DNA from 4 places in the Lentibacillus sp. JNUCC-1 genome. Region 2 is predicted to be linked to each of the others. Evidence: riboswitches for the same ligand, from Rfam matches in the RefSeq annotation. Region 2 holds a riboswitch; each other region holds the start of a gene.
What was found. Region 2 has a riboswitch for thiamine pyrophosphate ahead of thiT (energy-coupled thiamine transporter ThiT). Riboswitches for the same ligand answer to the same signal wherever they lie in the genome.

Region 1: another riboswitch for thiamine pyrophosphate. It lies ahead of thiW (energy coupling factor transporter S component ThiW); the one in region 2 lies ahead of thiT (energy-coupled thiamine transporter ThiT).
Region 3: another riboswitch for thiamine pyrophosphate. It lies ahead of JNUCC1_RS12515 (ABC transporter substrate-binding protein); the one in region 2 lies ahead of thiT (energy-coupled thiamine transporter ThiT).
Region 4: another riboswitch for thiamine pyrophosphate. It lies ahead of JNUCC1_RS01940 (3-oxoacyl-ACP reductase); the one in region 2 lies ahead of thiT (energy-coupled thiamine transporter ThiT).

Annotation. Positions count from the first base shown of each region.
Region 1 covers NZ_WHOH01000001.1:532,938-540,960, forward strand. Annotated here, with positions in the region: gene JNUCC1_RS02560 (serpin family protein) at 1-1,222, shown strand, start outside; gene JNUCC1_RS02565 (RNA-guided endonuclease TnpB family protein) at 1,378-2,454, opposite strand; gene tnpA (IS200/IS605 family transposase) at 2,459-2,857, opposite strand; gene thiE (thiamine phosphate synthase) at 3,057-3,695, opposite strand; gene JNUCC1_RS19120 (hydroxyethylthiazole kinase) at 3,692-4,024, opposite strand; gene JNUCC1_RS19125 (hydroxyethylthiazole kinase) at 4,003-4,470, opposite strand; gene thiD (bifunctional hydroxymethylpyrimidine kinase/phosphomethylpyrimidine kinase) at 4,474-5,274, opposite strand; partial or broken gene thiW (energy coupling factor transporter S component ThiW) at 5,276-5,781, opposite strand; TPP riboswitch at 6,010-6,119, opposite strand; gene JNUCC1_RS02595 (PH domain-containing protein) at 6,257-6,754, shown strand; gene JNUCC1_RS02600 (PH domain-containing protein) at 6,751-8,023, shown strand, end outside.
Region 2 covers NZ_WHOH01000001.1:93,874-101,896, reverse strand. Annotated here, with positions in the region: gene JNUCC1_RS00540 (M3 family oligoendopeptidase) at 1-1,197, shown strand, start outside; TPP riboswitch at 1,270-1,372, shown strand; gene thiT (energy-coupled thiamine transporter ThiT) at 1,481-2,053, shown strand; gene JNUCC1_RS00530 (hypothetical protein) at 2,172-3,593, shown strand; gene fdhF (formate dehydrogenase subunit alpha) at 3,759-6,695, shown strand; gene JNUCC1_RS00520 (DUF1641 domain-containing protein) at 6,697-7,227, shown strand; gene JNUCC1_RS00515 (DUF421 domain-containing protein) at 7,251-8,023, opposite strand, start outside.
Region 3 covers NZ_WHOH01000003.1:414,673-422,695, forward strand. Annotated here, with positions in the region: gene JNUCC1_RS12500 (YkoF family thiamine/hydroxymethylpyrimidine-binding protein) at 1-14, opposite strand, end outside; gene JNUCC1_RS12505 (ABC transporter ATP-binding protein) at 72-797, opposite strand; gene JNUCC1_RS12510 (ABC transporter permease) at 798-1,565, opposite strand; gene JNUCC1_RS12515 (ABC transporter substrate-binding protein) at 1,652-2,671, opposite strand; TPP riboswitch at 2,889-2,998, opposite strand; gene JNUCC1_RS12520 (hypothetical protein) at 3,206-3,457, shown strand; gene JNUCC1_RS12525 (DUF3221 domain-containing protein) at 4,021-4,356, shown strand; gene JNUCC1_RS12530 (hypothetical protein) at 4,585-4,818, shown strand; gene JNUCC1_RS12535 (hypothetical protein) at 4,819-5,073, opposite strand; gene JNUCC1_RS19070 (hypothetical protein) at 5,109-5,243, shown strand; gene JNUCC1_RS12540 (RDD family protein) at 5,298-5,708, shown strand; gene JNUCC1_RS18300 (hypothetical protein) at 5,795-6,106, shown strand; gene JNUCC1_RS12545 (alpha-keto acid decarboxylase family protein) at 6,166-7,836, opposite strand.
Region 4 covers NZ_WHOH01000001.1:394,265-402,287, reverse strand. Annotated here, with positions in the region: gene JNUCC1_RS01970 (cation:proton antiporter) at 1-214, shown strand, start outside; gene ltrA (group II intron reverse transcriptase/maturase) at 292-1,551, opposite strand; gene JNUCC1_RS01960 (DUF420 domain-containing protein) at 2,629-3,159, opposite strand; gene JNUCC1_RS01955 (tetratricopeptide repeat protein) at 3,420-3,728, shown strand; partial or broken gene JNUCC1_RS19115 (gamma-glutamylcyclotransferase family protein) at 3,955-4,254, shown strand; gene JNUCC1_RS19110 (gamma-glutamylcyclotransferase family protein) at 4,243-4,602, shown strand; gene JNUCC1_RS19420 (hypothetical protein) at 4,560-4,742, shown strand; TPP riboswitch at 4,805-4,901, shown strand; partial or broken gene JNUCC1_RS01940 (3-oxoacyl-ACP reductase) at 4,980-5,743, shown strand; gene JNUCC1_RS01935 (DUF1028 domain-containing protein) at 5,853-6,710, shown strand; gene JNUCC1_RS01930 (GGDEF domain-containing protein) at 6,713-7,813, opposite strand; gene JNUCC1_RS01925 (diaminopimelate dehydrogenase) at 7,976-8,023, shown strand, end outside.

The DNA of each region.
Region 1 (8,023 bases), 440 kb from region 2:
TGCGAGCTGTGGGACGTCGAATTCTCAGAGTGATGAAAAGCCTGATGAGAAACCGGTCATTGCCCAGGATGTGGATTACGGAGCGTCCGATTACATGAAAATTTCGCCTGCAAGCAATGCGCTTGGCTTTGAATTAGTAAAACAAGTGGATCCAGATGATCAAGGAAATATCTTTTTGTCGCCAGCAAGCATTTTTATGGCTTTATCATTAGCTTATAATGGCGCGGATGGGACCACACAATCGGATATGGCGGCTGTCATGAATATAGGTGAAATAAGTCTTGAAGAATTTAACAAGGCTAATGCGTCACTTCTCGCAGCAATCCACAGAAGCAGCGAAGACATTGTCTTAAATGTGGCCAATGCAATGTGGATCAATAACAAACATCAATTTCAAAATACATTTGCTGAACAAACCGGCGATTATTTCAATGCTGAAACCGAAGCCATTGATATTAACGATCCCGACTCAGCCGATGAGATCAATCGTTGGGTCCAACAGGCCACCAATGATCACATCAAACAAATCGTTGAACCGCCGCTTGATCCTTCAACTGTTGCTTTACTCGTCAATGCTATTTATTTTAATGGCAAATGGATGCATGAATTTGACCCTAAAGATACCAAAACTGAGACATTTCATTTCCCCGATGGATCTGAAAAAGACCATGAATTCATGCTGTTACAAGAAGAACTCTCATACTTTGAACATGAAGACTTCCAGGCCGTTACCCTGCCATATGGAGTTGGCGAGGTCAGTATGAATATTATCCTGCCAAAAGCGCACATAAACTTGGATGCGTTTATAGCGAAAATTTCAGGCGATGCGTGGAATAAATGGCAGGATCAATTCAAGTCACGAGAAGGCACATTAAAACTGCCGAAGTTTAAGGTCGACTACGAGACATCACTCGTTGAGCCCCTGCAAAAGCTGGGAATGACAGCTGCTTTTCAACCGGAAAAAGCTGAATTTCCTCATATGATTGAAGATCATGCCAGTTTATTTATCAGTGATGTCATGCATAAAACGTATATTAACGTAAACGAAGAAGGTACCGAAGCTGCGGGTGTGACCTCCGTTGAAATAACTGAAACATCAGCCACTGTCGGTCAACCATTTGAAATGATGGTGAACAAACCTTTCTTGATCACCATTACAGATAACGATACCGGTGCCAACCTATTTATAGGTGCCATTAAAAACCCTAAGGAAACAAATTGAGACTCCCACGACTAAAGTCACAAGCCCTAAACCTTACGGTTTGGTTTATAGGTGGGATTCTTGAATGACTTATCGTTCTCAGTCCATTTCTGTTTTGAACAGCCTTCAAGATCAGGGGATCTCATTACCCTTCCTAAGACAGTGCATATAGCATCTTAGGCTGATTGACTTTTACCATCAATCACAGGTGCATATCGAATATTCATAGCACCTATCAAATCACGATGTCTTTTAAATCCACATTTACATTTATATTTACGGTCTTGTGTTTTGTTCTTTTCAAAACATTTAGGGCATCTTTGGCTTGTGTATGCAGGATTCACATATTCAACTTTAATACCTTCTAGGTTCGCTTTATACTCAATGAATTGTGATAAGCGATAAAAAGACCAGGTATGCAAATTCTTTTCGTTTTTACGACTGGTTCTTGTCGTCTGTCTAATATTCGCTAATTGCTCGATACGAATGACAGAAACTTTATTTTTCTTAGCAAAGTTAACAATAGAACGACTTACCTTATGGTCCTGATCTTGCATCCAGCGTTGTTCCTTGTCCTTTAAATTGCGTATAGCAATTAACTTTTTCCTTTTGCCTAACTCTCTGCGTTTAGATTGGAATTTCCGTCTCTTATACCTATTTTTTCTACCATTTCCAAAGAAGCATACCTTTTCATCTTCTGTTACAGCAACAGCAGGTACTTTTAACCCTAAATCCACACCCATAACTTTTGTTTCCGTTTCTTGAACAGTAGGAATCGTGATGGAAATTTGGGCAATCCATTTGTTTGCTTTTTTTGTTATTCGAAGTGCTCCCAATTTATGCGTCAATAACTCGAGGGTTCGATTATCTTTATCAACTAATAGAGCTCGAATCGGTGTTTTAGATACTTTGCCATTAACCACAATTGGCATTGAAATGTGAGTGTGGTTAAAAGAATAGTTTTGATTATTCCAAATGCAGACTGGCTTTTTTAATTCAGGAACATTCTTGTATTTATTTTTCTTGGCTTTCTTAAAAACACTTTTCGCATCATTTATTGCTTGGTTTTTAACAGCGCTCGGCAAAGAAACATGAACGTCTTTGCTTGATTTCTTTGTACTTTTCTTTTCTGCCACCATTTCAGACACGAGGGTGTTGATCGTGCGAATATATGTCTGACTCATACTCTGCAAAATAGCAGCTTGTTCTTTGCTTGGTAGCAGTTTTATTTTTACAGTGATTGTCTGTGCCATCTTTTCACCCCCTTGTTTTTTGTTGTTCAACATAATGCTTGATGGTGGCACTTGAAACATTTCCTGCGGTAGATACAAAATAAGAACGTGTCCAAAGACTAGGCAAGTGTTGAAGATGGGGAAATTCTTCTCTCAACTTTTTTGAAGTCACGCCTTTGATTTTCGCCATAATATTCGTTGGACTTAACGTGGGTAGTGTATTAAGAAACATATGTGTATGATCTTGGTCACATTCTAAAGCAATAATGACAATCTCTAACTCTTCACATATTTCTTGCACCAGTTGTTTAAATCGTTCCTCTACATCAGCCCGGAGAAATATTTTTCTTCTGTATCGAGGGCAAAACACGAAATGATAGTTGATTAAAGATACTGTTGTTTTCGTTCGTCTATATTCATTCATACAAGTATTGTATCAGTTTAGTGGAATAACTACAACAGACAAACATAGAACTTTCGGATACTCAAAGTATCACGAAGCTTTAGGTTTTAGTGGCACTCCGTATCCGACCTCACTGTCATCCCACACCTAAAGGAGTGGGCTTTCCCGTTTGGAAAATCTGTAAGCGAAAAAACCGGCCCTGTATGAGTGGCCGGTTTTGTTATGATCGATTGCACGCTTTAAGTTTTTGAACTGCTTTTCTCGGGTCATCAGCTTCAGTTACAGCGGATATAACACTGACCCCCGCTGCACCTGCATTAAACACCAGCTGGGCGTTATCAGTCGTGATGCCACCAATACCGACAATCGGCATACCCGGGTAATCACGTTGCAGTGTCTCAATCCACTCTGGACCAACCGGCGCCTTGGCATCGTGTTTCGAAGTGGTCGCAAAAACCGGACCAGCCCCGAGATAATCAACCACGTTTAGTGGACTTCTGCCGACTTCCCCTGTATTAGATACCGACAGTCCGATGATCTTATCCGGAAACTGACGTCTTACCTCTTTCGCTGAAGCATCATCCTGTCCGACATGAATCCCATCAGCCTCAAGCGGTTCAACAAGATCTAAATCATCGTTTACGAAGAAAAGCACATCATGATCGCGGCAGATGGCCCTGAGCTTTTTTCCGAGTGCCAGTTTTGCATCACCCTCGAGTGATCCAGCGCCTTTTTCCCGAAATTGGAATGCAGTAATACCGCCCTGGATGGCATCGTGCAAAATGTCGGCAGGATCACGATCACAATTCTGACTGCCCATGATCAAGTAGACTTTTAGGCGATCTCTTAACAGGGTCATCGGGAAGCCTCCCAGGTCGTTAATGTGGCAACGTCCAAGCTTAGAGCATCGATCAGATGTGGCAGGAAGGTGCCCGGACCCTGGACAGCAGGCTGGGCAGCAGCATATTCCGCTGCCAGACCGTAAAAGCGCAAAGCCCCCTGGACCTGTTGCAAGACAGGAGCCTCCGCTGTCAGACAGGCTGTCATAATGGAACCAAGCAGGCAACCGGCACCTGTAATGCTGCTCAGATAGGGATGGCCGCTCGTATTTGTCACATTTGCGTCACCTGTGTGCACCACATCTGTTTCACCGGTTACAACAGCCGTTACGTCATAAATTCCCGCCACTTTCTCAGCAACCTGACGAGCATCACCGCCCCGACAGAATCGACACCTTTAACTGCCCAGGGGATATTTGCCAAATAGGCCATTTCGCCGGCATTTCCTTTAATAACGGTTGGTTTGACTTCAGTTAAAATCCGCTTGATCGCCTCTTGTCTGAAAGGGGTGGCAGCAACACCGACCGGGTCAAGCAGTACTGGAATACCTTTATCGTTAGCGGTCTGTCCCGCTAGGATCATCGAATCCAGTTCATCTTCTGTTAAGGTGCCTATATTAATGAGGACCCCGTCTGCTGCTGAAGCCATGTCACGAGCCTCTTTTTTGGATTTAGCCATAACAGGTGATGCCCCGAAAGCAATCAGACCATTGGCTGACATGTTCATCACGACCTGATTGGTCAAGTGGTGAATAAGCGGATTATGATTTCTAACATACTTGATGACGTGTTCCATTGTTTAATCCTCCTTCATTCTCGGTGCCCAGTGGTTGGTAGGACCGCTCCCTTTTCCGATGTCCAGAGAATGTGTGAGTGCCGCCGTTATATAATGTTTGGCCTTTTCCACCGCCTCAATCAGCGGAATTCCCTGACCCATGTAGGCCGTAATTGCCGCGGAAAGTGTACAGCCTGTCCCATGGGTATTATCCGTATTGATTCTAGGGTTACTGAATACATTAAAATCCAGACCATCATACAACACATCAAGTGCCTCTCCTTTAAGATGGCCGCCTTTAACAAGCGCGGCACCGGCACCATAATCATGGACAAGCTCATAGGCTGCTTTTCTCATGTCATCAGTAGTTGTGATGTTTTTACCGGTCAGCACCTCTGCTTCAGGCACATTCGGTGTCACAACAGTCGCGAGCGGCAGCAATTCTTCCCGCAAAAATTCCTGTGCATCCTCATGAATCAGCGGGTGACCACTTGTCGTGACCATGACAGGATCCATAATATAGGGCGCATCAACATGCCTCATTTTATCTTGGAAAACCTGCATAATCTCTCTGTTTTCGAGCATGCCTGTTTTGAACGCATGTACCGGAATATCATCCAAAATCGAATCAAACTGCTGTTTCAAAAAATCAAGTGGAATATCGTGTGTCGCCTGGACACCAGTCGTATTCTGGGAAACCAGTGTCGTGATCACGGACATGCCGTATGTTTTCAATTCCTGAAACGTCTTCAAATCTGCATGGATGCCGGCTCCGCCTGATGGATCCGTGCCGGCTATCGTAAGCACACAAGTCAGATCATTCATCTTAACAACCTCCCTTATTCAATTTGTGCTGAGGGTCCAGCGCAGATACTCGCGAAACAATGAGTACGCCAATGAGCGCTCCTGAGACACTGCTGACTAGAAATGACGGCATGAAAAACAATGCCCCGACGCTCGTTCCCATTAACAGCTTTGAAAATGGCACTGCAAACAACGCACCAATCATACCTGTTCCGACAATTTCACCGAGCACCGCCCAGCCTTTTTTGCCAAAACGACGATACAGAATACCAGCTAAAAATGCTCCAATCATACCTCCCGGAAAAGCCAGCAATGAACCAAGTCCCAGCATATTACGAAGCAGGCCAATCATAAATGCAATCCCAACTGCCGGTCCTGGCCCAGCATCACCGCCGCCATAACATTCACCGCATGCTGTACCGGATAGGCCTTCGCTACCCCAGCAGGAAACCAGAATAACTGAGCTCCAATCGTTCCAATGGCGACAAACACCGCCATCTTTGTCATGAGACGCGTATCTATTTTCATCATATACCCCTTTCCTCACATCACAATCAGGGGGCCTGTATGTTGTTTGCTGACATTATGGGCTAGGTGCTTGGATAGAATCGGATTTTCGTTTGATAGAATGCAATCTTCATTGGATAGAACCGCTTGCTCGTTTGATAGAATGCAGTCTCCCTTGGATAGAACCGGGATTCCTGTTTAAAAACTTAAAAAGCCAGGTCCTAAAATACGGGACCTGGCTTTGTGCACGGATTAGCTACACTACTTCCCTCCGCTGGCATGATCCAGATCAGGTCCATAGAGTCGAAAAGTGAATACCTTTCTCTCAGCCATTACATATGGCACCCCTAGTAGTTTTTGTTTCATGTGATGTAATTGTTAATTTCATCATAACAGATCAATGGAGAGTTGTCATAGTGAAACATTCTTTTGTGTTATTCGTATGAACCTATTATAGTAGAGAAAGAAGTTTAAACACGTTGAAAGGGGAATACATATGTTCGAGCTCCAAGATCCGCAGCAAAAAATTGCGCCTGAGGCAGTCAAAGTGTGGCGAATCAGCAACACACTGACACATATCATCGTCCTGCTCATAGGTGGAGCCCTCGTCACTGCAGGTCATATATTTGATTGGAAAAACTGGATCAACATCATCTTGATTGTACTTCTGGCACTGGATCTCATTATGGCCATATGGGATATTTTTATCGAACCAGTTCTGACCCAACGCTACTGGCGTTATGACATTACCAGTGAATTCATCCAGACCAGACACGGAATATTTAAAATCAATCATACAGTTGCGCCGATGACAAAGGTCCAGTATGTCACAGCAAAAGAAGGACCGCTGCTCAGACGTTATCATCTGCAAACACTTGAAATTGGCACCATGAATACATCCCTTGCCATCCCGGCCTTGTCAAAGGATGAAGCTGTCACGCTCCGTGCTCAAATCGCAGAATTCGCTAAAATTAAGGAAGTGGATGACGCATGATCACACCAACGCGCATGCATCCCATGAAAATCGTCAGCTCCATGATCAAAATCTTAAGAGATAATATCATTTTTATTTTTATATTTTTCATCGTAAACTTCGGACTCGATGTTCCTACTTATATCAATGTTTTCCGGATTTTGTTTCTCCTGTACATTACGGTAAACGTGATTCACAGCATCTTGTCTTGGTGGAAAACCACCTATGAGATTCGGGAAGATACCATCCATATCCGCAGCGGGGTATTTCAAAAGAAACATAACACCATCCCGCTCGCTGAAATACAAAATATTACATGGGAGACACCAGCTTATTTCCGACCGTTCAAAGTAACGTCTATCCGACTGGAAACAAGTGCAGCTTCTGACAGTGCTTCTGTCAACCTTGACGCCATTACAAACGAACAGGCAGAGGCCATTGAAGAACTCGCTACAGATTATAAAGCTGCTCAACCTGAAACAACGGAGACTGAGACACATGAAGCGTCTGATGACTTTGAACAAAAACAAGCATCTTCACCAGAAAAACAGGCGCGAACGGTTCATTTTGTGCCAACCACTAGAGATTTGATCAAAGCATCTTTCTTATCATTCAGCTTTCTCGCCCTGATTCCGCTTATTGCTGTCGGTTATCAGAATTTGGAACGGATTGTAGATATTGATGACAAAGCAATCGGTGTATACAGCTTCTTAACAAGCTCTTGGTTGATCACAGCGATCACTTTAGTGGTCCTTGCAGCTGTTTTTATTGCTTTTGGCGTTGTCAGCACATTTCTTAAATATGGAAAGTATGAAATTGCCTCAGACGATGAACGGATTTTTATACATCGCGGTATCCTTTCGGTAAAGGCTTTTTCTATACGAAAGGCAAATGTTCAAGCGATCCAGGTTAGCCAGACACCTCCCAAAAAACTGCTTCGCCTGGCGGAGGTTAAACTTATCAGCGCCGGAAGTATGGAGGGCGAATCTGAAGATATCAGCACCCTTTATCCATTTCTTCCCGTAAAACGGGCCAGTAGCCTCGTCGCTGAATTATTGCCGCACTTACCGGTACAGGAAGCGACGCAAAAACTGCCCAGACAAGCACTCTGGCCCCGTATGCTGCGCGTTCCTTGGTTTGGCCTCATTGCAGCGGGAGCCTTGTTATGGTTTAAGATTGAGTGGTGGTCTGTGCTTATACCGTTTTTCTTTTTCATTTACCTGAGTCGTTACTTCAACTATCGCAATACAAGATATGTATGGGACGAAACAGGCATTCATTTTAAAAACG
Region 2 (8,023 bases):
GGTCAGGCGTCCAATAAATTAAGTCATCCGGACCGTTCAATGCGGAAACATGCTGCTGAACAATTGAATGAAGCATGGTCAGGTCATGCTGATTTATTCGGACAAACCCTTAATCACCTTGCCGGGTTCCGGCTCCAGAAGTATAAACATCGCGGTTGGGATAATGTATTAAAGGAACCGCTTGAAATCAATCGTATGAAGCAAGAAACGCTTGATGCCATGTGGCAGGCAATCACAGATCACAAACAGCCATTTGTGGATTTTCTTAAAAGAAAAGCAGCGTTATTGGGCCAAAAAGAGTTAAGTATGTATGATATTGGAGCCCCGATTTCCAAATCAGAAAAAACGTATTCTTATTCTGAAGGGGCAGACTTTATCGTTAACCACTTCCGGAATTTCAGTCCCAAAATGGCGGATTTTGCTCGAATGGCTTTTGAAAAACGGTGGATTGAGGCTGAAGATCGGGCAGGAAAGCGTCCTGGAGGCTTTTGCACGAGCTTTCCTGATAGTGAACAAACACGTATTTTCATGACGTACTCTGGTACAGCATCAAATATTGCAACGCTTGCACATGAACTTGGGCATGCCTACCATCAGCATGTCATGAATGATATACACGGTTTAAATCAGCGCTATGCTATGAATGTGGCTGAGACAGCTTCTACGTTTGCTGAAATGATTGTGGCTGATGCATCTGTCAACAGTGCTGAGACACCAGAAGAAAAGAAAACTTTGCTCGAAGATAAGATCCAGCGCAGTGTCGCGTTCTTTATGAACATACATGCAAGGTTTTTGTTTGAAACACGATTCTACGAAGAAAGAAAGCGAGGTATGGTCTCTGTTTACAGGTTAAATGAACTAATGATCGAAGCACAGAAAGAAGCGTATTGTGAGGCCATCACAGATTATGATCAAAACTTCTGGGCTTCCAAGCTGCATTTTCATATAACAGGTGTGCCATTCTATAATTTCCCTTATACATTCGGCTATTTATTCAGCTTGGGTCTGTATGCACATGCAAAAAATAAGGGAGGCAGTTTTGAAGAAGATTATATAGCACTTCTTAGAGATACGGGCCGCATGACTGTGGAAGAGTTAGCGATGAAACATCTTAATGTGGATTTAACAAAACCGGATTTCTGGGAGAATGCGATCAAGTTGTGTGTCGCAGATGTAGAGGAGTTTCTCGCTTTATAAACAGAACTTGCCAGTAAGTTGTTTGCCTAAAGAGGATATGTTATACTGAAATTAACAAAAAAAGCGAATAGTTAAGCCTTCAGGGGGAGCCGTATGGCTGAGAGTGGACACAATATGTTCAGACCCTTAGAACCTGTTAGTTAGTACTAGCGTAGGGATGGCGGCTTTTTTGATGGACTTTAAAGCAGTGTGGGCGGAAACTCATCAAGAAGCTTCCCCTTGGCACTGCTTTTTTTGTGCTCTGATATTTTAGAATAGAGCTATTATTAGGGGAGGAAATGTTTTGCAATCGACACGTATATTATTTTTGATTGAAATTTCTATGCTGACAGCATTGGCGTTGGCGCTTGATGTCATACCTTTTCTTAATTTCAAAGTATGGGCAATGGGAGGATCTGTTTCTCTGGCTATGGTACCTGTATTTATTGCTGCTTTCCGCTGGGGCATTAAAGGCGGATTGCTGTCGGGTTTTCTTTGGGGAGTGCTTCAGGTGGCGGTTGGTCAGGCATTTATCGTTCACTGGGCCCAAGCACTTATAGAATACGGTTTAGCATTTACGGTGATTGGTTTTGCCGGTCTCTTTGCCGGCAAGGTCAAGGAGGCAGTGAAATCCGGTAACCAGAAAGGATACTTGACTGCAATCACTTTAGGTGTTGCTCTTGGAAGCGCCCTTCGTTTTTTAGCGCATTATTTTGCTGGCGTTATCTTTTTCGGTTCGGCAATCGAATCACAATCTGCATGGTTGTATTCTTTCTTGTATAATGTCTCATACATGGTTCCAACTGCGATCTTATCAGTTTTGGTCGTGTATTTCTTATTCAGAACACAGCCTAAAACGCTGTTGAAGGCAGCATAACCAAAATCCGCTCACACACGGGCAGTCTGGCAGAATCCAGGCTGCTTTTTTATTGCACCGCTTTTTCTTTGTTTGCATAGGCTGTTAACATACTTGCACAGAAAGGGAGCGGTGAAAGGTGGAATTAACCTTATCCCATTGGTTGTATGGTTTGTTTACACTTGCCATAATTTTAACAATGATATGGCGTAAAGGCGTGGTCTTTCCAACGCTGCTTGGCACATTTATTATTGCTTGGGTATCCAAAGGAAATATGGTTGACGGGTTAACAGCGATTTTTAACGCCAACCTTGTAGCTGCAAAAGAATTGTTTAATATATTTTTGATCATTACGTTTATGCTAGCATTGCTGCATGCGATGCGGGATTTAGGGGCAGATAAACGAATGATTCAGCCTATTGAAAGATTTATGGTCAATGCGCATGTATCTTACTTCATTCTTGCAGGAGTTACCTATGTGATTTCATTATTTTTCTGGCCGACACCAGCTGTACCACTCATTTGTGCTTTGCTTGTTCCGGCCGCGGTCAGGGCGGGCTTGCCGATTATGACAGCGGCAGTAGTTGTTGCATTGTCTGGTCAGGGAATGGCTTTGTCGTCTGACTACATTATGCAAGTGGCTCCTGGGATTTCTGCCAGTTCAGCAGGCGTTGAAACCTCACAAGTAGCAGATCAGGCGCTCATGATGTCTCTTATTGTCGGGGGCGTTGCCATCAGTTTAGCATATATGTTGCACCGAAAACATATGCGGCAATCGGGAGATCCGCTCAATGATCAGGAAATCGAAAACTTGCAGGCGGCGGATTCTGAAACCCATACAACGCGAACGAAGCACAGGGACTTCTGGAGCAAAGCGTTTGCGTTTATTGTGCCACTCGCGCTCCTTATAGTAGTTGTTTATATGATGTCCACAAAACTAACTTCTGGACGCATGGGTGGATTAGAAGGGGGAGATGGGGCTGCGTTTGTTGGCGGCGTTGCTGTTGTCCTTCTTTTGATGGCTACAACTGTATTCGGTAAACAACATGCACTTGATTATATTACAACACACATCACTAATGGTTTTGTTTTTGCTTTTAAAGCAATGGGTCCCGTTATACCAATTGCAGGGTTTTTCTTTCTTGGAAGTTCAGACTTCTCAGGAGATATTTTGGGAATCGAAAATGATGCACCAGCGTTTTTGTTTGACCTTGTGCAATCCACACAAGATTTCTTGCCACAGAATGCATTTCTCGCTGCATTTAGCATTTTGATCATTGGAATGATTACAGGGCTTGACGGTTCAGGCTTTTCCGGGCTGCCTTTAACTGGCGCTCTCTCTGCTTCTCTTGAGAGCGGCGGCATGGATATAGAAACTCTTGCAGCTATTGGACAAATGGGGTCAGTTTGGACTGGCGGCGGTACCATTGTCGCATGGTCATCGTTAATTGCTATTGCTGGGTTTTGTGGTGTATCAGTCATGGATCTTGTCAGGAAAAATTTTCTGCCGGTGGTAATCGGTCTCATTACTGCTACAATCGCCGCTGTAGTATTGTTTTAACAAATATGGAGCTGACGGAAAATCAGCTCCATTTTAAATTCCTATTTTTAATGAATAATTTGTTTTGCTGGAAAAAGTCAAATTAAAAGAGTTTAATAATATATATAGGAGGGAAGAGGAAGTTAATTTAGTGTTTAAATTATTTTACAAAGGGGGAGGAGTGGGATGGAAGATCATCTCATAGTAACGATTGATGGAGAGGAATTTTTGGCAAAACCAGGTCAAAACTTACTCGATTTAATCAATACCACCGATCGTTTTGTGCCTCAGATTTGTTATAACGAATCTCTTGGGCCTGTTCAGACCTGTGACACATGCATGGTTACGGTGGATGGTGTCATTACAAGAGCTTGCGGCACACCCGTAAAAGCAGGGATGGAGGTTAAAACAGATAGCGGTCGGGCTTATGATGCTCAAAGAGAAGGGCTTGACCGGATACTCGAAAACCATGAATTGTATTGCACAGTTTGTGATTTTAACAACGGTGATTGCGAAATACATAACACGGTCGAAGCCTTTGGAATAGAAGAGCAAACCAGACCCTTTAAACCAAAACCATACGAAGCAGACCATGGCACATTTTACCGTTACGACCCTGATCAATGTATTTTATGTGGTCGCTGTGTTGAAGTTTGCCAAGATGTTCAGGTAAATGAAACGCTTTTGATTGACTGGGATCGGAAACAGCCAAGAGTCATTTGGGATAATGATGTGCCGATTGATCAGTCATCCTGTGTCAGTTGCGGGCAATGTGTGACAGTCTGCCCATGTAATGCATTAATGGAAACGGATATGCTCGGTGAAGCAGGGTTTATGACAGATCAAAAGCCCGGTTTGCTCAGATCAATGATTGATGTGACGAAAAAAGCTGAAACAGGCTATGGTGCCCTCATGGCGGTTTCGAATACTGAAGCTGCGATGCGTGAAGAGCGAATAGAAAAAACAAAAACTGTATGCACTTATTGTGGTGTCGGGTGTTCATTTGATGTATGGACTAAGGATCGTAAAATTATTAAGGTTCAGCCCCAGCATGATTCGCCTGCGAACGGTATATCCACATGTGTAAAAGGGAAATTTGGCTGGGACTATGTAAATTCTGAAGAACGGCTGGAGAAACCTCTTATACGAAAAGGCGACGCATTTGAAGAAGTGGAATGGGACGAGGCGCTTTCATATGTTGCCAAGCGTTTCAGCGATATTAAGACGCAAAATGGAGCCGACAGTCTCGGGTTTATTGCTTCATCTAAAGCTACCAATGAAGAGTCTTATTTAATGCAGAAATTTTCCAGACAAGTTATAGGTACGAACAATGTTGACAACTGTTCCCGTTATTGTCAATCACCGGCTACAAAAGGACTATTCAGGACAGTTGGGCATGGTGGAGATTCAGGCTCAATTGATGATATTGCCGAATCAGATCTGGTGATTACAATCGGATCCAATACTGCAGAGTCGCATCCTGTTATTGCTTCCCGAATCAAACGGTCGCAAAAATTATTTGGGCAGAAATTGTATGTGTTCGATCTGCGTAAACATGAAATGGGACAACGGGCGGATAAGTTTTTCTCACCTAAAAGCGGAACTGATATTGTATGGCTGTCTGCAGTAGCGAAGTATATACTCGATCAGGGTTGGGAAGACCATACATTTATCGATCAGTGGGTCAATAACTTTGGAGATTACAAAAAGAGTCTTGAACCGTTTACAATGGGGTATGCTGAAAAGTTAACAGGCATCTCTGAGATAGAGTTAAAGGAAGTGGCCAGAGAAATAGCAGAAGCAGAAAAAGTAGCAATCTGCTGGGCTATGGGAGTAACTCAACATCAGCGCGGCAGTGATACAAGTACAGCGATTTCAAACCTATTGCTCATAACCGGCAATTACATGCGTCCCGGTACAGGAGCATACCCACTTCGAGGACATAACAATGTGCAAGGTTGCAGTGATTTCGGCAGCATGCCTAACTTCTTCCCGGGGTATGAAGCAGTTGCAAATGATGATGTACGAAAACGCTATGAAGAAGCATGGGGACAGCCTATTCCGGCTGAACCAGGTATGGATAACCATGAAATGATTGACGCCATACACGATGGAAGCCTTGACGCACTATATGTTAAAGGCGAAGACACGGGTGTTGTGGATGCAAACATTAATTATGTACGTGCTGCTTTTGAAAAACTTGATTTCTTTGTCGTGCAGGATTTGTTTTTTACCGAAACCGCTTCATATGCTGATGTAATCCTGCCTGCCGTCGCGAGTCTTGAAAAGGATGGGACGTTTACAAATACCGAACGTCGTATCCAGCGTCTGTATAAAGCACTGGAACCGGTTGGAGAATCCAAGGCAGACTGGGTCATACTGAGAGATCTTGCCCGTCGTATGGGGTATGAATGGTCATATGAGCATCCATCTGAAATTATGGATGAAGCCGCATCTCTTGCACCTTTATTTGCGGGTGTTAATTATGAACGAATGGAAGGTTATAAGAGTTTACAGTGGCCAGTCGATGCAGATGGAACAGATACACCGCTGTTATTCACAGAAGGTTTTCCGTTTGAAGACAATAAAGCGCGGCTGTATACACTCGAATTCGAACTGGACTATGACACAGATGAGGAATATGACCTGCATGTCAATAACGGTCGTGTCCTTGAACATTTCCATGAGGGGAATATGACTTATAAGTCTGATAAGCTCACATATGAATTGCCAAACACGTTCTTGGAAGTATCCCCAGAATTAGCGAAAGAGCGGAATATTGAAGAAGGTGCCCACGTTAAGCTCATTTCCCGATACGGAGAGGTAACCGTATATGTTCATATCACAAACCGGGTACAGAATAATGAGTTGTATCTGCCGTTAAACGACAGCGGCGAATCGGCGATTAACTTTCTGACCAGCAGTGATGTAGATAAGGATACAAATACACCTGCATTTAAAGAAGTCGCTGTCAAAATGAAGGTTCTAAAAAAGAAAGGTAAAAGCCCGATTCCGGATCACAACCACCGAAAAGGCAACAGGCAGCCGCAGATTGGTGTTCAGGTCGAAAAGAAATGGGCACGTTCTGATTATGTTAAACCAGGCAGTAAGGTGGTGAAATAATATGGCTGAACCCATTAAAACAATTAAATATATGGAACCGCCAAGTATTGAAGAAAGACGTGAACAGAATACACAGGATATTCTAAACACATTAGGCGATCACAAAGATGCGATTGTCAGCGGTATAGAGTTACTTGATGCTTTACACGAAAGCGGATTGCTGGATATGCTGACCGCCCTTGTAAAGCAAAAAGACACAGCCATTGAACAGTTTGTAACAGAACTTAATAAGGAGCAATATACCGGGATACTGGAAAACCTCGGACAGCTCCTATTTCTTGCAGGGGAATTGGATGTTGAGGACATGCGGGACATGATTTCCCGAGTGAACTCTGGTGTGTCGGAAGCTGCAGCAACAACTCATAAACACCACACCACATATATGGATTTAGTTAAAGCACTGAAAAACCCCGAAATCAATCGGAGCGTTACCTTGATCCTTCAATTCCTGAAAGGGATGGGCGTTAATAGTTTCCCTTTTAAAACCACACCTTTACAGCCGTCAGGCTATGGTGTGGTTTTTATTTTTTAAATCTTCTTTCCTCCAAAACGATTTTAGTGTAAATAAGGTTCAAGGAGGTCAATGGCCGTTTGGACGTTTTTGCTGTTTCTTTCGTATAATTGTTTGGAATCAGGATTGTTTGTTTCAAGTGCGAAAAGTTCCAGGTCTGCCTGACACTTTTTCAATGTTGCGAGGAGCAAGGGTTTTTCGGTCGGCTGCGGGACACTAATCATATCATCATACAAGTCCACAGTTAACTGACCGTCTGTATCAGCCTGTGCGAGATACACATTCTCAATACTAACATTCATTTTGTCGAGTTCAGTTTCCAGCCAGTTGACACTAAGTGATAAATTCGCCAAAGGCTCTAAAAGCATCTCACCGTCCATGATGACTGCTTCTGGTTGTTTTTCTGGAGCTAGGTTCATTTGCAAATCTTTAGTTGTGGGCGCCTGTGCTTCCTTCTTAGGCAGTACGCTGACAGTTCCTGAAGGTTCAAGTAAAGCAAACTCAACATCAGCTGCGTTAAACATATCTTTTCTTCGCAGGCTTTGGAGGAGGTCGTCTGCTGAAAAACCTTCTTTCTTTAAGTTGTCTTCCATAATCTTACCGTCTTGAATCAGAATGGTACTTTTACCTTGGGTGAAATCCCTCAAACGTTTGTTTTTCAGTGCTAGATAATCGACTGTAAATGGGACAAAAAACCAAACCAGCATGGCTAATACAGCGTGAATAATATTGGCATCAGTATCAAATGAGTGAATAGCCACGATCCCGCCGAGTACAATTCCTGATATATACTCAAAAATGCTCATATTTGAGAGCT
Region 3 (8,023 bases), on a different contig from region 2:
TTTTGATCTGTCATAACAATTCCTCCTAAACATTATTTTTTCACCAGTTAGACGGGAAAGCGGAACGCCGTCTAACTGTGGATCGTCTGAATAATTTTCCTTTTCCATTGAAGAAATTCTTCGGAAAGCAAGAGCTCTTCATCTCTCGGTCTTGCAAACGGTACTTTTACAATGTCTTTAATTTCCGCGGGATTGACGGATAATATGATGATTTTGTCTGATAGAAACAATGCCTCGTCGATACTATGGGTAATGAACAAAATCGATTGATCATATTCTCCCCAAATGGACAACAGCCATTTTTGCATGTCTGTCCGCGTGAACTCATCAAGTGCCGAAAAAGGTTCGTCTAGACACATGAGAGATTGGGGGCTTAACAAGGCACGGATGAAGGCGACGCGCTGCTTCATGCCGCCGGATAATTCGTGCGGATAGGCATGAATGACATCGCCAAGTCCTGCTCTTTCTAACATGGCAGCGGCACGGTCTGGGTCTTTTTTTCCTTGTAATTCTTGTCCCAGTAATACATTGTCTAAAATTGTGCGCCATGGGAAGAGGGAAGCCTGCTGCGGCATATAACTGATAAAACCGCTTTTATTTGTAATTTGGTCACCGTTCAAATAAACATCGCCGGAATCTGGTGTTAAGAGCCCGCCAATCAGACTGAACAGCGTACTTTTACCACTTCCAGATGGCCCAATTAACGATACGAACTCCCCATCCGCCACATGCAGCGAAATATCATGCAACACCTGCTTATCTCCAAATGACTTACTCACATGACGTAACTCAAGCATTTATGCATTTTCTCCCTTCTGCTGCCACCGGATGAAAAACTTCTCCAGCAATAAAATAAGTCCAAAGAAGGCCAAGCTGATAATCATCGCCACGATAATGGCCACAAACACGCGAGATGTCCGGAAAGAAGAGGCTGCGAGTGTCATAAACACACCGATGCCTTTCTGGGCGCCGAGCCATTCCGATACAACCGCCGCCATGACACTATATGTGCCTGCGATTTTAAGTCCGGAAAATATGGCTGGAATGGCATGCGGCAGTTCCAATTTCCAAAACAACTGAGCTTTATTGGCGCCCATCATTTTCATATAATGGACCAGCTCACGATTGGTTTGGGTAAACCCGCCCAATGCAGATACGGCAATCGGAAAAAAGCATGCCAATGTAATGATGATCAGCTTTGGCAATGGATTAAATCCAAACCAGATGACGAGTAATGGTGCAAGTACAATAATGGGCATATTCTGAGATAAAATGATAAACGGAAAGAATGTCTCCCGCACCCTGGGCATCAAATGCAATACGGTCGCAACCCCTAAACCAACTGTTGTGCCGATCAGGAAACCTGCCACAGATAATTGGACTGTGGACCCTACGTGCGGCATGAATACAGGTATAACACTTTTAGCTTCCATCACAATATCAGATGGCGCCGGAAGCAGCCATTTCTCAATTGCAAACAAGCGCGTTGCTGCTTCCCATAACCCAATGAATAGGAGAATCGCTATAAGCGGCCGCCATACTTTTCCCAGCCAATTTGTCGTCATCGGGATCTCTCCGTTAACTTTTGCGAAAGAACGCGGGCTGCGCTTAACTTTGACATATCATCACTCCTGCATGTTGTTCTATAAATCTATTTTTCTGGTAAAAATTCATTCGTGAATGCCTGCTCCACATCAACAGGCTCATCAATAATGTCATTGTCTAATAGAAAGTCAGCAAACTTCTGCCATCTGTCCTGTTCTTGTATCCCAAACCGTTCGGCATCATCTTTGTACCTAGGTGATAACCACTCTTGACTGTGCTTCACAAGTTCGGGATCAAGATCCGGCACACGATCAATTAAGATCTCGGCCGCTTCTTCTGGATTGTCAATCGCAAATTCATAACCTTTTACGGCCGCATGTGTAAAGGCTTTGACCGTTTCAGGGTCAGAAGCAATCATCTCTTCGTTCGTCGCAATTATCGGTGTATAAAAATCAAGCTTATCGGAGTAATCAGCAAGGTAGACCATGTTCAAATCGACACCTCTGAGCTCTGCTTCAATGCCCGTCCAGCCGTAATAAACGAGTGAGAAATCCACATCCCGTTCAACCGCTACGAAAAAGTCGGAGTCGCCAGTTGTGATGTAATCGACCTCTTCCACATCGGCATTGTCATTCTTCATCAAAGCTGTCATCATTGCTTTTTCAAGGTCAGATCCATTTGCACCAAACTTTTTACCTTCAAAGTCTTCAGGTGAAGTAATGTCTTTGTCTGCAGGTGATGCATAACCAGCTGTATTGTGTTGTAACACGGCAGTGATTGACACCACCGGAAGCCCTTCTGAGCGCGCCTGAGTCAACCCTTCCTGATAGCTGATCCCAAAGTCAGCTTTCTCCGCCGCCAGCAATTGGTTCACACCTGCTTCTCCAGGGAGGAGGATCTCAACATCCAGACCTTGTTCTTCAAAATATCCTTTTTCCTTTGCAACATATATGCCAGTGTGATTGGTATTCGGTGTCCAATCCAGCGCAAATTTAACCGGTGTTAAATCAGAATTATCCGTGCCATCGTTTCCTGTATTTTCTGCCTGACCGGTGTTTTGACCACAGCCAGCCATGAAAATGAACAATCCAATTAGTACGACCCTAAACAGGTTCTTCAACGTCATTCCTCCAGTAAACTTTTACATGAAGGTGTCCTTTAAATGATCAGCAGCATGGCGCCGGGAATGTAGAGTGGCGTGGTATCTATTCCTGTAAAGGAGAGAGCTCTCCTACTGATTCGGTTTCATTCTATCTTTTAGTCCGCCATGAAATATGAACAATAAAAAATGCGCTAAGGTTAAGGACCTTTAGCGCACAGGTATCTCATTTATGCAAATATAAATGACAAAATGAAATGTTCCCTACGCTGGTGCCAACCAGATCAGGTTCAAAGGGTCCGTATTTCAAGAATACGGTCTCAGCTAGCATGACTAGCACCCCCACATAAAAGTATGTAGTTTTTTGTGTAATGCATTACAAACGCAAGTATGTCATATGTACGGTTAAGTTGCAAATTTTTGAAGTGGAGGGCGTGGGAGCGGCGGAATCAGACATGTGTTTCTTCTTAAATACATCCCTTGCAACATCAATATTTCACATCATATGTAGTATAATAAGCATAAGATTCATTTGAATATTTCCTCGAGGAGGCGTTCAGAATGAGGAAGATTGAAGGTCAAATGGCAAAAGTAATGAAGGAAATCATCTCTGACGGTGACCCAGTTGTTGAAATTGAAGGTAAGAAATATTACCTTTCTTTAATTGAAAAGCCGGAATCCACGGTTACAGAAGATGTAGAAGCTGACCCAGAATTAAAAGAAAAATTGCTTCAAGCCAAAATGGATATTTTGCATAGTAATACCTACACAACAGAGGAAGTAGTTGAAATGATTAATCAGGGAGAACTTTAAATGAGGTTGGAATGGACTGACCAAGCATTAGAGGCTTTTCGAAATATACGCAGCCAACATTATACCCAGACTGAGACTGCAGAATATAAAAAACGCTTGCCAGAAATATTCAGGAAAAAATCACTTTACTTGGTGTAAGTACTTTAGTAGAAGAAAAGGAATGGAAAGGCAGTTACAAAATCATTATTGATAAGATTGTTGTCTATTATTCATTCTCAGAAAAACAGAACGTGTGTTATATAGAGTACTTCAGGCATTCTAGCCAGCATAAATAATCCATAATAACTGGATGCAAACCGCATCCTTTTTATTTTATCAAAAATAAACGAGAAAACGCCAAGCGCCGTAAAACGCGGGGACGATTCTCATGCTTTTTTGGGAACGGGAGGGGCGGTTGGGAGAAATACCATGGATAAGGATTTGTTAATTTTGACAACGAAAGCTATGGTGAATCGTATGATATAACAGGAATTGAAATTTTCAAACCAGCCAGATACGTGAGTAACTGATGATTTATTATAAAGAGGTGTTTTATGAGAAAGCTCCTTGTATCGTTGCTAATAATGATGTTATTTAGTGTTTCGCTCACAGGATGTGGTGAACCCCACACGGAAGGTATTGTGATAGAGGCAGATCAGAACTCAGTTTTGGTAGCTGGGAATCTTTCTACAGATCGGTACAAGGAATTGAAGCGTGAATCAGCTTCAGATGGGGATATATTCGAAGCGGTGAAACAGGAAGTACGTGACACAGGAGGAGCTATTGATTTAGTTGATTTCACGTATGAAGATGCCAACCAATTTGCAGCTGGTGATGAAGTTATCGTCTGGATTAAAGGCGGGATAGCAGAATCATTTCCCGGACAAGGCGATGCTCGAAAAATTTCATTGAATGAGTAAAGCGTTATGAGATGGTTTTTTGTATGGTAAATTATGTTAAAACTATGTTAGTTCAAAAGAAGCAGCGGATATTTTGATTTTTTAGCTTTAGCCTTATATTTCCTGGAAGCAGTTCCATTAGCGGGGTATGTGGCTCATAAGTTGGTCGAACAGACGAATTGAATGATGTTTTGTAAGCGGTCTATTTAATGGGGTGGCAAAATTATTGGGTTTACGAAGGGGGATAAAATGAATAAATTTAAAGCATCAAAAAGCAATGTGACGCATATAAGTACTAATATCTTTGCCTTGTTATTAATTGTTTTAGGAATTAATACGCTAAGGTATGGCACTTATCTTTTAGAGGGCTCTGCAGGTGTTTATAATTGGGTGCTTTTTGTTTTCAACTTGTTCTCTTTGATTTTGATTGTGATTTTGAAGGTTAATGGGCGGATAAAAATATTTGGTCCGGACGGGAAGTAATTAAAGACAGCCGCTGTGATCGGGCAGTTTTTTGAACAGGACCGGGTTGCTTGGATAGAACGCGCTTTTCGTTGGATAGAAGGTGTTCTTGCTTGGATAGAACGCGTTCTTCGTTTGATAGAGCTTGTTCTTCCTTTGATAGACTAGAATCTTCGTTGGATAGACAGGGGTCTTGCTCGGATAGAAGACACTCTTCGTTTGATAGATGTATTTGCTCCTGATCGGAAAAGTAATCATTTCAGGCAGTTCCATCATATAACACAATTCGTTCCAAAAAGGAGGACTTTCACATGTCATTCACGACAATTTTAGTCTATTTAACATTGGCGAGCTTGTTATTTACCATTAATGATGTGAATAAAGTTAAAAAAGAAAACGAGAAGCTTAGAAAAGATGTTGAGGCATTAAAAAAACAGGTTGAATAAAAAATATTTTAACCCATTAGCTGAATACGCCAGCTAAATTTAAAGGGGATTGGTATGGTCAGTAACCCAGCTGGATTTTGGATAAGGTTAGGTGCGATTATTATAGACCAAATATTTTTATTCCTTGCATTGGGAATCGTGGGTTTTCTTTTGTTTAAAGAATTTCTTGTTGAAGGCTTTTTCGTGGATGCAATAAGTTCGTTATATTTTGTGCTGCTACCTATTTTTTGGTGTGGATATACGGTTGGAAAAAAAGGGACAGAGATTCGTATTGTTCGTGAAGATGGTGATGAAGTGGGTTTTGGAACTATGTTTTTGCGTGAAGTTGTAGGTGGTTTCGTTTATGTTCTAACATTGGGTATTGGTGTGATCGTAAGCGTTCTCATGGTTGGTCTTAGAGAAGATAAACGTTCGATTCACGATTTTATCGCTGGGACCTATGTGACTTATGATGAACCCGATTAAGATTGTGCCCAAGGATAATGAGCTTGTGCTGAAATGGCGATATAATCTTCAACATTTTAAAGTCAGGCAAAGGAGTGTGCATCCACTTGAAACCAGATCAAAATGATATTGTGCTAAGTTTGCTTGTCTGTTTTTTTCTTTCGTTTCTCATTCCCGGCATTATTTTTACCGATGGGCTGGTCCGGTATGAATTCGGTTTTCCGTTTTGGTATATAACGGTGTATCAGACCGAAGCGGGGAGCGTATGGTTAGGCAATAATTTTTTTGCGGGTAACGCTGGGTTGTCCATTAATCCGCTCTTTTTTCTTTTCAATGTGATGATCATGTATTTTGTAATCCACCGTATTAGAAAGCGTCCAAATAAGCGAAGGAAAACGGAGAAGGAGGTCGTGAAATAAACATGTATTCACAACCGCTCTCTCTTATCCGTTAACTTCTGTTTAAGCTGTAAACATTCCTACGCGTTTTGATTTGCGAACCGTTTTGACAGTTGTGCCAGCAGGTCGGGCTTATCATCACGATGCATCACAACTTCAATAAACGTCAGGCTCTCATGATTGTTTTCCGCTGCTGTTAAGGCTTCCTCGAGTTCGGTTTCCGTTTTGACTTTAAACGTTAGGCTTTTCCCTTGGGGGCTGAAAACCTCAGGCAGCTTCTTGTAATCCCACATCGGAATATCATTATAAGGCTGATTTTCTCCGTGAATCGCGCGCTCGACCGTGTAGCCGTCATTATTGATCAAGAAAATAATCGGTTTGATTTTCTGTGAGAGCATGGTTGAAAGTTCTTGTGCTGTCAGTTGAAATGAGCCATCTCCGATAAGAAGAATGTTCCGCCGGCTCATATCGGCAAGCTGTGATCCCAGTAAAGCCGGGAAGGTAAAGCCGATCGATCCCCACAAAGGCTGTCCGATAAACATGGTATCTTTCGGTATTGGCATCGTCGCAGCACCATAGTAAGACGTCCCCTGTTCCGCCAGCAGAATATCGCTTTCTTTCATAAAGTAAGACAAGCGCTCGAAGAAACGGTTTTGCTCAATGTTTTCTTCTTTTGCCTCATATGGCGTCTGATTGATTTGTGCCTTCAGCGGCGTAATATTAAGCTCCTCAGCATTTTTTGGCGTAATTTTATCGCTTAGTGCTGAAAGTGCATCTTTCATAGTAACTGGTGCATATTTTTTGTCTGAAGTCTTCACAGAAAAAGGAGTCATCTGTATCACGTTTTTTCCTGTGAAGTCATAAGAAAAGCCGCCTGTCGTTGAATCGGTCGGTTTGGCACCAATTTGCAGAATGCAATCCGCGTCATCCACGCGCTGCTGTAAGTAAGGCGCACTCAGTTCCCCGTTGTAGACCCCAATAAATTGTGGGTGCTCTTCGTTAAAAGCGCCTTTTCCACCACTCAATATGGTTACAGGAATCCCTGTTTTATTCGCGAATTCCAGCAATTCTTTCCGGTTGTCATAACGGTTTACCTCGTAACCGGCTAAGATGACAGGCTGATTTGCATTGTTAATCATAGGTGTAAGTTCCGCCAGCATCTGGTTTAAAGCTTCGTGATTGCTGGTAGCGACTTCCTCATGTAAAGGACTTTCCGGCTTGTTGGCAGGTTTATTATAGACATCAATCGGTAAGGTGATATGCACAGGGCGTTTTTCTGTCATACAAGCAAGCAGTACCCGGTCAATTTCTTGTGCGGCGTTTTCTTGTGTTAATAAGGTTTGGGCCACAGTCACCTCTTGAAACATTCTGGAAAAGTGGTCAAACTTGCCGTCGCCCAATGTATGGTGGACATACAAACCATTGTCCATCACTTTTGTTGTCGGTGCGCCTGAAATCTTCACGACAGGCACATGCTCCGCATAGGAACCGGCAATGCCGTTGATTGCGCTCAATTCACCAACACCAAATGTTGTGCTTAAAGCAGCAAACCCGTTAATGCGGGCATAGCCATCGGCAGCATAAGCGGCGTTTAATTCATTCCGATTTCCAACCCATTCCATGCCTTCATGATCGATTACATCATCCAAGAAAGCTAAGTTATAATCTCCCGGCACGCCGAACATATGGCGGATACCGAGTTCTGATAAACGGTCTAATAAGTACTTTCCAACAGTATACTCATATTTCATGATTGACACCTCAAATTCGTATTTTTATCATGTTAGATTTAACATATATACATTTTCTATCCCCTGGCAGGTGAAACTTCTGGGCAAAAATGGGATGTATGTATAGATGCATGTCAAAACTAAAGGTCAACTGTATTGACCTTTTTAGAATAACATCTGAACTTTTATAGGTCAACCACATTGACTG
Region 4 (8,023 bases), 300 kb from region 2:
TGAATTAAATAAAAAAATCAATACCACCTATTCCCTTGTAACACATGCCATTGCTGAAGGGGACCCAACAAATACAGATGCTTTCAGAAAAAAATCCATACCGTTGTTTATTAAACGAAATAATGAAAAGCTTAACTTTGTCACGGAAAGTAAAAAGATCACTCTAGAAGAAGGAGATCAGCTCGTTGTCCTAGCAGAAACACAATCTCATTAAGCATCGAGTAGGAGGGGGTGATTAACCCCCGACCTCTCACACCACCGTACGTACGGTTCCGTATACGGCGGTTTCATTTAAGTCCAACGCAACGTTTGATATCGTTTAAGCAGACTCTTAAGCCCTTGGGTTGACCAGTATTGGTCACCAAGGGCTTTATGCAAGATAGGGCTTTTGGCAATCCGCCAATAAGCCTTTCTTGTGTTGGCCCATTCCCACGCTTTCTCTTTCTTCACGCCGTATTTCACAAGATTCTTGTACTTCGTTTTGACTAGCTTCCATTCTTTCCACCTAATCATTCGCAGTCTTCTTCGAATCCAGGCATCCAGTTTGTTGAATGTGGTTGGCGTTTCTGCCAGTTGATAATAACCAAGCCAGCCCACCAAATATCGATTGAGTTTCTCGATTCTATCTTTCATATTCATGGATTTTCTTCTGGATGTAAGAGCCCGGACACGTTGTTTGAAGCGTTTGATACTCTCTTTGGGTATCCGGATTTTCGGGTGATCTTTGTGAAACGTGAAGGAAAACCCCAGAAATTTACGTCTCCATGGGCGATCCACCGCACTTTTCTCTACGTTGACCTTCAGCTTGAGTTTATTTTCAATAAATTGTGTAATATTTTCCATTACACGCAACCCTGCACGTCTTGATTTGACGTATATATTACAGTCGTCCGCATAGCGGACGAAACGGAGTCCTCTTTTCTCCAATTCCTTGTCCAACTCATCTAAGACGATATTGGAAAGTAGTGGACTGAGCGGACCACCTTGCGGAGCTCCTTCTGTATTAGGACGCACTAAACCCTCTTCCATAATACCTGCCTGCAGGTATCTTCGAATCAGCTTCAATAGATGTGGGTCCTCAATACGTTTGTTCAATGTGCGCATCAAACGATCGTGGTTGACTTTATCGAAGAATTTCTCTAGGTCCATGTCAACGACCCAACGGTAGCCTTCTTTCATGTATTGCCTTGCTTCTCTTACGGCATCATGTCCTCGCTTGTTTGGTCTAAATCCATAACTGTGTTTCGAGAACGTTGAGTCGTATTCTTCAGTGAGAACTTGTGCAATTGCTTGTTGGATGAATCTATCCAACACGGTTGGGATGCCTAACTTCCTCTTCCCGCCGTTTGGTTTCGGGATTTCGACACGACGGACAGGTTGAGGACGATAAGACCCCTCTTGGATTTCTTTTCGCAGGCTTATCCAATGTTTCATGACATGCGCTCGTAGGTTTTGTACGGGCATTCCATCTACACCATGACTGCCTTTATTGCGTTCAACGCGTTTTAGTGCGTTTATTAAGTTTTCCCGTGATAGAATTCGATCCAACATGATATCCAACTCCTGCGTGAATTGTTCTCTCCTCTTGTGTGGCAATCACTTTCAGCCCTTCTAATGTCCCCCACGGAATTCACCGTTTCCTCCATTAGGAAGGATATATGTTTCTGCTTCATCAAGTGTTGCGTACGCGAAGCGACAATTCTCCTTAAATGATTCAGCCCTTCATGGGAACTCTAGATATCCCCATTACTATGGCGTCTGCTGACTTCTGACAGTTCAGTGAGTACTTACGTACTCAGTTACACAATGGGTTGTGCATTTCTGCCAGACCTCCCAGGGTAAGCACACACCCTTCCTCCCCATGTCCCCGCTTCATCTACTTTATGCACCCTTTGGCAGTATGGGTTTTGGCTTGTTGCGCAGCCTCGTCCAAGTACATCTAGCCTTATGAAGTTCGTGTTCCTCGGGGCGGAGATTTGCCGCAGACTTCCTTCAGATTCCAGATTTCTCTGGACACCCTTGTCCTTGGCTAATCGCTACTACTGCCTTCACGATTCGGGACTTTAACCCTATAGAGTGTGTGCATGCCTGGCACACACAAAAGGTGGCGCACCATGCGAACCAACATGATGCCCCACCTTTTTGTCATTGTCATTTCAACATACACATTCGACACAAACTGCGAACTAATGAAAACTTGAATGACTGCTTCTGGCAACCGCTCGGGGAAAACACTCCGCGTCCAGTGGGCGCTGCTGAGCCTCCTCGCGCTGCGCGCTGTGGGGTCTCACCGAGGCTTTTCCTCCCACAGGAGTCTCCGTGTTTTCCCCGAGCTTGGTAAGGAGTGTTTATCATTTCTTTTGCTTTTGTGAGCAAACAGCTCAAGCACTGATTAACATAAAGTGATTGGAGCGGAGGGGAAGTCGACTCCTGCGGGAACAGCACGAGTCCGAAGACCCCACAGTGAGCGGTCTTTGCGAGCGAGGAGGCTGAGGCCGTGCCCGCGGAAAGCGACTTCCTGGAGCGCAAATCACGGTGCTCTTATATACATTGATGGGTTTTGACCTACTATGCTTTTTAGTTCGCAGTTTACTTAAACTGTGCCTTGATTGATGGTAGGGTGATTTTTTAATAGTATGGTGAGATCATGAAGTAGACGATGACGCCGCTGAGGCTGACATAGAGCCAGATGGGCATTGTCCAGCGTACGATTTTTCGATGCTTTTTCACTTGTCGAGTCAGTCCCCAAACGAGAGAAAACAAGGCGAGGGCCACGACTATTGGCGCCAATACAATATGAGATATCAGCACGAAGTAATAGATGGATTTAACTATCCCTTCGCCGCCAAAAGATGTGCTCGGTGCAAGATAATGGTACGTCAGGTATGAGACGATGAACAAAGTTGTTGTTGTGAAAGCCGCAAAAATAAAATTACGATGCATCGCAATATTTTTCCTCAAAATAAAAAAGAGTGCTGCTAAGAGAAAAATAAACGTGAAAGCATTAAAAATGGCGTTCAATCTTGGCAGGATCGTTACGTCAAACGGGATGGAACGGTCCTGCTTTGGCATGAAAAATAAGAAAGCGATCATACCGTTTACGATTATGGTGAGTGTAATTACAGGCCCTGCATAGTTTTTATCTTTATTCAGAGACATATTGAAAACCCCATTTCAAATAAGTTACTTCAAATATTGTAGCATGCCTTAAACATTCCATGCCACGATGGTGTCTCATTGATCCCTGTTTAAATCTAAGGCGGAAATTTGATCTTATGGAAAGCTGGACATGATATACTAGTGGGAAAACAAACAGTCAGCTAAATCCAGAGAGGTGTTTCATTATTACATTAAAAAAAGCCATTCAATTAAGGGAGAAGGGGAATATTACAGAATCCAATGCTTTGCTTGAACATTTATTGGAAGTAACACCTGAGGAAGCATTGGTTTGTTTTCATGCTGCTTGGAACTATGATTTACTAGGGGAAGAGTCAAGAGCGGTTGTACTTTATGAAAAGGCGCTTCAGTTGGGTTTACCAGATGCCGAACAGGAAAAGACGTTATTGCAGCTTGGCAGTACATACCGTACATTGGGGATTATGATAAAGCAAAGAACGTACTTGAGAAAGGGATCAATCTGTATTCTGATAATCATGCTATCAAGATTTTCTATGCGATGTGTCTTTATAATTTGGAAGAATACCATCAATCAATATCAATATTATTAAATAGTGTGGTGAACACAACACGAAATAAAGATATATTAAACTATAAAAAAGCAATACTCTTCTATTCTACACAGATAGATAAAGTGTGGAGATAATGATGAAAAATGGGTAAGGTATAAACTACAAAATTGTGATATTAGCAGTAAAGGAGGCCTGTTTTAATGAACAGTAAGAAGTTTGTCTTTGTTTATGGCACGTTGAGACAACATGAACGCATCATTATTTCTTAAACCAAGCTTTTCTCGTTTCAAAAGAGGCCTGGACAGCTGGCAGGTTGTATGAGACACGGCATGACTTTCCTGTAATGGAACCGACTAATGAAGATACTGTATTTGGGGAACTGTACAGAGTTTCAGAGGCAACACTGAAAGAGCTGGATGCATTGGAGGGTTATCGAGCAGATGCTTTCGATAACCTGTATGACCGCGTTGAACAGACCGTATACACAGATGCAGGACACTACGAAGCAATTATGTACGTGCTCGCCTCACAAACGGATCAGCTCAAAAAGAATGTGATAAAGGGAGGCGACTGGAAAGTACACCATTTAATCAAACAGCCTTCATTTCTTTACTTTGCCTACGGGAGTTGTATGGATGACGCACGATTTAAAGCGCAGCAGGCAGATCAGTTTTTTACAGATGTTCTCGGGCAAGGAGTACTGAAGGGTTATACACTACGCTTCACACGCAAACAGCATGACGGGGGGCGTGCAGATATTGTTGAAGAGGGAGGTGTTGTTGAAGGGAAGGTGTATCGTGTAACACCTGAAGTTTTGCCTTATTTGTATAAGCGTGAGGGGTTCATGCGGGCATATATCGTCCGGCTGTTGTGTCTGTCGGCTTCCAAAATGAAGAGACTAAGGAGGCGTTGACCTTTATTGTCCGTTATAAAGAGGCTGAAACTGCGCCGCCATGGCATTATATGAAGGAAATTTTAAGAGGCGGGGAATCATGCTGCAGTGAAAAGTATTTGAGCGATTTGCGGGAAAGATATTCGTATATAAAAGGATGAACAGTGTCTAATGTTGCACAAATAAACCATTGTGCTAGAATGAAAGCATACCATATCATAAAACCGATCACTGGGGGAGCGCAAGCTGAGAAGAGGAGACTCTGACCCTTGGAACCTGATCCAGTTAACGCTGGCGTAGGGAAGTGGCGTCTAAATTGAGGCATGAATACATATGCGATCAAACACGTCCACCGTTCCTGGTGGTCTTTTTTTATGGGGAAAGGGGAGAAGGATATCATGAAATTAAATGAACAGATTGTTTTGGTCACAGGTGCGAGCAGAGGGCTAGGAGCGGCAATTGCCAAAGCGTTTGGACACGAGGGCGCAAAGGTGGTCGTGAATTATTTGGCTAGCGAAGATCTGGCTGAAGCTGTGGTACAGGAGATTGGAGCTGACCGTGCTATTGCATTAAAGGCAGATGTGCGCGATCAAGATGCGGTCAAGCTTATGTTTGCCAAAGCCAAAGACCATTTCGGCTCACCGGTGACAACGGTTGTGAATAATGCATTGATTGGCTTTAAATTTAATGGAGATTTGCGCAAACAAATCAATTCGATTGCTTGGGGGACTTCCAAACTCAATTTGAAGGTAGTATTAAAGCAGCACTGAATACGGTCCAAGCAGGTCGTGAAGATATGATTGATGCCGGGTTTGGGCGATTCATCAATATTGGGACTAACTTATTCCAGAATCCGGTTGTTCCCTATCACGACTACAACACAAGCAAGGCTGCACTTCTGAGTTTCACCCGAAATGTTGCGAAAGAACTGGGACCGCATGGTATAACGGTTAATATGGCCTCGGGTGGGCTTCTCGATAAAACGAACGCCAGTGCAGCAACACCTGATGTTGTGTTTGACTTGATTCGAGAGCAAACACCCCTTCAAAAAGTAACATCCCCGGAAGAGGTTGCAGATGCTATTTTGTTTTTCGCATCACCTTGGAGCCGTGGCGTTACCGGACAAAACTTGATTGTTGATGGCGGACTCGTCATGAATTAATATGAAGAAATGCTTTCACTTCTCTCATAATGGTTGTTATTCACTGGAAAAATTGTATAATTATGATAACACATTCCGTGATAGATTCAACGACAAGGGTGGGGTGGACATGACTTTTTCAATTGCAGGGTATGATCCCGAAACAGGTGAACTCGGTGTGGCTGTTCAATCAAAGTTTCTGGGGGTTGGTTCGGTAGTACCGTGGGCAAAATCTGGTGTTGGTGCAGTGGCCACACAATCCTATGCCAATCCCGCCTATGGACCCATGGGACTGGACCTTTTGGAACAGGATAAAAGTGCCCAGGAGACGATCGACATTTTAACATCTCAGGATGAGGGCCGTGCTTATCGTCAGGTTGGTATTGTCGATTCAAACGGGAACGCTGCGACCTTTACTGGTGAACATTGTTATAACTGGGCTGGTGGCAGAACAGGAAAGCATTATGCTGCTCAGGGGAATATTCTTGTTGACGAAAATACAGTCGATAAAATGGCCGAAACATTTGAAAGAACTTCAGGCTCTCTTGCGGATAGGTTGCTTGCCGCTCTAGCTGCGGGGCAGGAAGCAGGAGGCGATAAGCGGGGACAGCAGTCAGCAGCTCTTTATGTGGTGAAAAAGCACGGAGGTTATCTCGGGGTCAATGATCATTATATCGACCTTCGAGTTGATGATCACTCAGAGCCCATCAATGAACTGCAGCGCATCTATCTGCTTCATCAGCTTTATTTTGGTGTGACACAGCCAGATGATGTGCTGTTAGTGAAAGATGAAATAAAAAATGATGTTGCATTTCATTTGCGGCGTCTTGGTTATATTTCTTCTAACAAAATAGATGAAAGTCGTTTAATCGAAGCATTGACTGCCTTCATTCATAAAGAGAATTTCGAAAACAGGGAACTGAAAGAAGGACAGATTGATGCGAAAGTACTGGGTTTTTTAAAGTCCAAACAAGAAACACAACGCTGATTTCAGCGTTGTGTTTCTTTCGTATTATGAACGGTATCTATTGAAGAGACTTTGTTTCGTCCGGTTTGCTTAGCGTTATATAAAGCATGATCTGCGTCTTCAATTAAATGATAGGCGTTTTGGGTCGTTTCAGGAAATGTTGCTACTCCTATTGAAACGGTTAAATAAATTTTTGTTCCCGAACTGAGTAAGAAAGGCTCGGCTTCAACAGCTTGGCGAATTGATTCTGCAATATCTTGTGCATATGCTAACGGACATTCTGTGAGTATTATTGTAAATTCTTCACCGCCTTTGCGGCTTACAATATCAGTAGAACGGACCGAGCGGGCCAGAATCATGCCAAGCTCTTGCAGAACCAGATCCCCTTCGCTATGGCCGTATGTATCATTAACCTGCTTGAAAAAGTCGATGTCAATATAAAGAAGTGAAATAGGATGTTTTTCATTAGCATGCTCAATTAACTGGTTGAACGTGTGGTCAAAGCTGCGATGGTTATTTAACCCCGTAAGTCCATCTATTTTAGCCTCATTCATATACTTTGTATAAAGTATATGAGAGTTCAGCAAAAACTCAGCAACATAAAAAGCAATAAAACCGGCCAGATATGAAATCAGCCAAAATGCGGGTATGATAATCACAAGATCAGTCGGCTTAATTAAGATAGCGACTAGGCTTGTAAATATGATGTTAGAAAAAGTCATAATGCTTAAGAGCTTAAATTTTTTGGCAAGGTGCTGTTTCATAATGAAAATCGAAAACCCTGTTGTCAACAGGATGAACAGGATACCAAACACACTTGATAAATTGAATCCGATCAAGAGACGGCCCGCAATGATCACAAATGCCGCAGTAAGAGCTGGGACCGGGCCTCCGTAGTATGACATCAAGACAACTGGGATATGCCGCAAATCTATAATAGTTGTATCAATATTCATACTGAAAAACATCAGCACAAATCCAAGCAGCCCACCGAGAAAGCCGGCAATGACTTTTTCTCTAAAAGCGGACTGCCTGTTAAGCGGATGTTTATTAATAAATTGTGTATAAAGGAAAAGCATAGCTACAATGATAGCCAAGTTGGTAAATAAATCTTTAATTATCAAACCGATCACCCTTTGAATTCATCCGTATCTAAACATAGCATAACAGGAAGAGAAAATGAACCTTAAAAATGAGAACTTGATAAAAAACAGCATGTTAAATGATGACAACTCATATAATGCATGATGTGATGCTTCGAAAAACTTCAGAGGGTCGTGATCATCATGAACAGACTGATACGTGCAGGGATTGTCGGATATGGTCAAGTGGGA